Linked DNA regions of Roseimicrobium gellanilyticum. The protein of the gene in region 1 interacts with the protein of each later gene in a pairwise test. Links are inferred from orthologs where the notes say so. Each region holds a gene or a part of one and is shown on either strand. Other genes may lie near its edges.

The links. The genes of interacting proteins can lie anywhere in the genome.
Region 2: the proteins of purT (region 1) and DES53_RS22430 interact in binary tests that used the Escherichia coli proteins (3 or more experiments, as listed by UniProt). The link is inferred for Roseimicrobium gellanilyticum from one-to-one orthologs.

Annotation. Positions count from the first base shown.
Region 1 is NZ_QNRR01000001.1:699,272-702,067, reverse strand. It holds purT (formate-dependent phosphoribosylglycinamide formyltransferase), read right to left. Parts: upstream 2,102-2,796; coding sequence 899-2,101; downstream 1-898. Other genes in the region: DES53_RS02720 (addiction module protein), read left to right, coding at 2,440-2,664; DES53_RS02730 (SpoIIE family protein phosphatase), read right to left, coding at 1-633. UniProt on the Escherichia coli protein: Involved in the de novo purine biosynthesis. Catalyzes the transfer of formate to 5-phospho-ribosyl-glycinamide (GAR), producing 5-phospho-ribosyl-N-formylglycinamide (FGAR). Formate is provided by PurU via hydrolysis of 10-formyl-tetrahydrofolate.
Region 2 is NZ_QNRR01000009.1:103,748-106,604, reverse strand. It holds DES53_RS22430 (polyprenyl synthetase family protein), read right to left. Parts: upstream 1,946-2,857; coding sequence 1,055-1,945; downstream 1-1,054. Other genes in the region: DES53_RS22425 (aspartate-semialdehyde dehydrogenase), read right to left, coding at 2,352-2,857; DES53_RS22435 (hypothetical protein), read left to right, coding at 267-1,061; mazG (nucleoside triphosphate pyrophosphohydrolase), read left to right, coding at 1-198.

The sequences.
Region 1 (2,796 bases):
CAGCGTCGAGGCATCGATCCAGTGCAGGTCCTCAATGACAAAAAGCAGAGGCTGCCGGTCTGAACGGGCTTTGAGCCACTGACGCAACGCTCGAAAGGTCTCCTCGCGCTCCCGCACCGGCGTCAGTCCGGCGGCCGGATAACGCGCGTCTGGCGGAAGCAACAACAGCCTGGCGAAAAGCGCGACCAACTCCGGACGACCAAGGCCGTAGTCGTCGAGATGCCGCGCAAGTCGGTCGAAGCGTGCCGTCGTGGATTCGTCGCTGCCAAAATCGAGAAACCGCCCAAATTGCTCGGTGACCGGAAAGAGTTCGGTGTGCTGAAAATGTTGCGCACAGCGCCACTCGACGATGCACGGCGTCCGCGCTTCCAGTGTGAAATCAGCGCCTGCCGCAGGCACTTCTTCCCTCATCTCCTCGACAACGATTTGCTTGATGGTGTGCACGAGGCGGGATTTGCCAAGGCCCGGCTCACCTACTAGCAAGACCACCTGACCCATCCCTTCCTGGGCCTGCTCCCAGCGATCCTTGAGCAAGCTCACTTCCGTATCCCGGCCCGTCAAAGGCGTCAGAGCTACCGTTCCTGGCTCATCCACTCCAGTGCGAGCGCCAGCGATAACCTCCTGGTCGGACATGATCTTGGACATTGGAACATCCACAGTTTCTTTTCAAGGGCTCCGGTTCCCTCCGCCGAACTCAGCAGAGTCGCAGCCAGGCCGCAATTAGACCTTGGTGCTATGGGCCTCCCGCGGGCGCGCTTATCGCTCTTCGCCTGCTGCAGACATCGTCCCCATCAGGACGGCACCCCGGATTTCGTGACCTGAGCGCCTCCTGTTCGATTTTTTCCCGCAAGGTTCAGCCGGCCCCCTCCCAGCAAACCTTGTGACTTCAGGGTCGATCTCAGCCCATCGTCACCTTCACCGCGCCGGCCGCGTTACGGGCCTTTTCGCGAGCTTCCTCAATGGTAGCACCACGGGCTGCTGCCACGCCCATGCGGCGCTTCCCCTTCACCTCGGGCTTGCCAAAGAGGCGCAGGAGCGTGTCCGGCTCAGCGAGCGCAGCCTCCAGATTGCTGAAACTCACGTTCTTGGAATGACCCTCGGGCAAAATAACCGCCGAGGCGCTCGGACCGTGCTGACGGATGTTCGGGATGGGCAGCCCAAGGATGGCACGCGCGTGCAGGGCGAACTCGCTCAGGTCCTGCGAAATCAGCGTGACCAGACCGGTGTCATGCGGGCGCGGCGACACCTCGCTGAACCACACCGTGTCCCCCTTCACAAAGAGCTCCACGCCAAAGATACCCCAGCCACCGAGGGCATTCGTGATGGCGCCAGCGATGCGCTCGCTCTCTTCCAGCGCCGCCTTGGTCATGGGCTGCGGCTGCCAGCTTTCGCGATAGTCGCCATCAATCTGCAGGTGCCCGATGGGCGCGCAGAAGGAGGTGCCATTGGCATGGCGCACGGTGAGCATGGTGATCTCGTAGTCGAAGTCCACCATGCCCTCCACAATCACCTTCCCCTTGCCAGCGCGTCCACCTTCCTGGGCATACTTCCACGCTTTGGAAATGTCTGCCTCACTGCGCACCACACTTTGGCCCTTGCCGGAGCTGCTCATGATGGGCTTCACCACGCAGGGAATGCCGATGGCCTTCACCGCTTCGTTGAACTCCTCTTCCGTGGCCGCAAACTTGTAGCTGGAGCAGCGCAGCCCCAGTGTCTCCGCCGCCAGCGTACGAATGCCCTCGCGGTTCATGGTGAGCTTCGCGGCCAGCGCCGTGGGAATCACGCGCTGCCCCTGGGCTTCCAGTTCCACCAGCACATCCGTGGCAATCGCCTCCACCTCCGGCACCACGAGGTCCGGCTTCTCCTCCAGAATCACCCGGCGCAGGGCATCGCCATCCAGCATGGAAATGACATGCGAGCGATGTGCCACCTGCATGGCCGGTGCATTCGCATACGAGTCCACCGCAATCACTTCGCAGCCGAACCGCTGCAGTTCCATCACCACTTCCTTGCCCAACTCCCCCGAACCAAGGAACAGGATTTTCTTGGCCGAAGAGGTAAACGGCGTGCCGATGGAAGCAGAAGACTGAGACTGGGACATGCTTGTCCTTTAGCGGGCCGCGAGCCGTGTGCAAGGGATGGTCCGCACTCCAAGTGGTCCGCCCACTCCGCTGTGCGGTCAGGAGCATGGCCACGCACCATAACTCCCATCCAACCCAGAATTCATCAGCCGCAAAAAGACGCAAAAAACTCAAACGGGTCTGGTGCTGGGTACCGCCACCTCAATGCACCCAGCCCAGCCACAAGAGCCTCCCCTCTTGTGCCTTTTGCGTCTTTTTGCGGCTAATGAACTACCGTGATTCTCGCGGCGCACGAGCTAGCTAAACGGCCGCCCCAGTCTGTCTTGAAACAGTAGAAGAAAACAGTATGCTGGGACTCATGAACTCCGAATTCGCAGCTCTTTTAAAGCTGGACCGGGCTGAGCGCCTCCAGCTTGTGGAAGACCTCTGGGACAGCATCGTGGATGAGGAGAGCGGAGTCACAGCCTCCGTCCCAGATTGGAAGCTTGATGAACTGCGTCGGCGCAAAGAGCGATTTGCCACCCACCCTGCATCCGGTCGCACGTGGGAACAGGTAAAGGATAGAGCCCATTCCAAGGCGTAACTAAAGCACCAAGCGCTCCAAACAAACGCAATAGCCCACCACCTTGCGCGAAGCGCTTTGGAGTGCGTGTGCGAAGCACCGCTTTTGCGCTACCCCTGACACACTTCCCCCAAGCGCTCCGCTCCACCGTTT
Region 2 (2,857 bases), on another replicon or contig:
CTGCTCTTCACCGTGGTGAACCTGGCCAGGAAGCTGGGCGTGGACTCGGAGAGCGCCCTCGCGGCGGCGAGCGCCAAGTTCGAGCGGCGCTTTGGGCAGGTGGAAGAAGCACTGGCCACGCAAGGCCGGGCTGTTCAGGACTGTTCGCTTGCCGAGCTGGATGAGGTGTGGGACGCAGTGAAGGTAAAGGAATCGTAAAAAAGCCTGCCTAAAATCAACATTTTCCGGTAACATCCGTTGTGCTTTGCGGAAGGAATATCGGAGCCATGAAATCATCCCTTTTTGTTCTTGGAGTTTGGGTCGTGTGTGGGCTGGCTTCGCTCAGCGCGGAGGTTCGCACATTCATCGACCAGAATGGCCGCTCCCTGCAGGGTGAGCTGGTCAGCGCCAACGGGGAACTGGTCACCATCAAGCGCAGCAGCGATGGGCTGGTCTTCACGGTGAAGGCATCCAACTTCAGCAAGACGGATCAGGATTATTTTGTTTCCAAAGGCGCAGTGGTGAAGTTGACGCAGCCTCCCGTGGCTCCCGCCAATCTCGGTACGTCCGCCACTCCCAAAGCCATTGCCAGCACACCGGCGGCCAACACTTCTTCCCCGATGCGCATCGAGGCCAAGGTCTATCCGAACAAGAGCGATCGACCCACTAATAATGCCTATGATGAGCGCACCGCGCGTGTGGGATTCCGGGTGGACATCCGGAATGGCGAGCAGCAGCGTCCCTTCAGCGGGGGCAAGGCCACCATGATGGCCTTTGCCAAAAACCTGGAGGACAATCAGGAGTCCAAGGTCATCAGCCGGGAGGAGTTTGATGTGACGCTGGAGCCGCTGAAGACCCTGACGCACGACACCAAGGAAGTGAAGCTGACCTATGACAACATTGCCTACAAGTACGGCTTCAAGTACTACGGGTATCTTCTGGTCGTAAAGGACAGTACTGGAAAGACCGTGGCTACCGTGGGAAGCAGCGGCACCATTGAGAAGTCAGCGGAGGACCTTCTGAAGTTCGCGGCGGAGGACATGTTCGACAAGAACAACAAGAAGATCGAAGTGGCTCAATAGTCGCGTTGCAGCAGGTAGTCCGCCAGGGCGCGCAGCCACACGCCATTTGGGCCGAAGACTTCCAGTGCTGCATGCGCCGCGTCGGTGAGTCGATGCGCTTCCGCACGCGAGGCATCGAGCCCCATCAAGGCGGGATAGGTGCTCTTCTCCGTGGCCACGTCCTTGCCTGCGCTCTTGCCGAGCTTCTCGCTGGTCTGGGTGACATCGAGGATGTCATCGATGATCTGGAAGGCGAGACCCGTGGCCATGCCGAAGTCATGCAGCGCCTGCATTTGCTCCGGGGTCGCATCCGCGCTCATGCCACCGAGCTTCACGCTGGCGGTGAGCAGGGCGGCCGTCTTGCTTTCATGGATGTAGCGGAGGTCTTCCAGCGGGAGCTTCTTGCCTTCGCCCTCAAGATCCGCCACCTGGCCGCCCACGAGATGCAGGCTGCCTGCGGTACGGGCGAGGAGTGTTACCATGTCTGCCGGAGAATGCCGGTGCGTCACTGGCGTGCGTGCCACCAGTTCGAAGGCGAGCGCCTGGAGGGCGTCGCCCGCGAGCAGGGCCACGGCTTCGCCGTACACCTTGTGGCAGGTGGGCACGCCGCGACGCATATCATCATCATCCATGCAGGGCAGGTCATCGTGGATGAGCGAGTACGTGTGCAGGCACTCCACCGCGCCCGCGGCGAAGAGCGCGCGCTCACGAGTGCCACCACAGGCCTCCGCAGCCGCGAGACAAAGAATCGGACGCAGTCGCTTGCCACCAGCGAAGACACTGTGCCGCATGGCCGCATGGAGACTCGCTGGACGGGTGTCCGCAGCAGGCAGGAAGCGCTCCAGAGCGGCGTCTACGAAGGTGACACGCTGGGAGAGGTAGGTCTTGAGGTCGAGCTCGGGCATGATGACGGCGAGGGTGAGGGAAATGTCACCAAGCGTGGACACGAGGCGGAGTCAAACGGGATGTGGGAGAGCTCCACCGCCAAGGCAGTCTTCGATGCACACGCCTGTTGGCCGGAGGCCAAAGTGTTCTGGTAGGGTGCTGCTGCGCCGGCACCCAAGCTTCAGTGGGCGGAGGCGGTGTGGAACCGCTTTGCTATCGCGCAACATACTGCACCACCCATTGGCTCCGCTCCGCCCCGAGCCCCGCCCAATTTGGGTGCCGACGCAGCAGCACCCCACCGGTCAACAGGCAGGCGGCGTCATGGACCGGAGGAGCACGTCTTTCTTTCCTCCACCTGTCCCACCAAAAAGAAGGGCTTCCCCGCATGAAACGAAGAAGCCCTTCCAGTGAATCTTGTCGCTTACCTTACACGAGGCACTCCGCGATCTGCACCGCATTGAGTGCCGCGCCCTTGAGGAGCTGGTCGCCGGCGACCCAGAAGGCCAGGCCGTTGTCGAGGGCGCAGTCCAGGCGGAGGCGGCCCACGGCGCAGTTGTCCTTGCCGGCCACGTCGAGGGCGAGCGGGTACTTCTTCAGGGTGGGATCGTCCACGAGGTCCAGGCCCTTGGCGGTGCGCAGCACTTCATAAGCCGCTTCCACGGTCACGGGCTTTTCGAACTCGGCGCTCACGGCCACGCTGTGGGCACGGAAGACGGGCACGCGCACGCAGGTCACGCTGGCCCGGAGGGTCGGGTGGTGCATGATCTTGCGGCCTTCGTTTTCCATCTTCATCTCTTCCTTCGTGTAGCCGGAGTCGAGGAAGGAATCCACATGGGGCAGGGCGTTGAAAGCGATCTGGTGGGGGTACACCTTCACCTGATCGGCGGGCAGGCGTACATCGTCCCACTTGCGCTCGGCCTTGGCCCACTCGC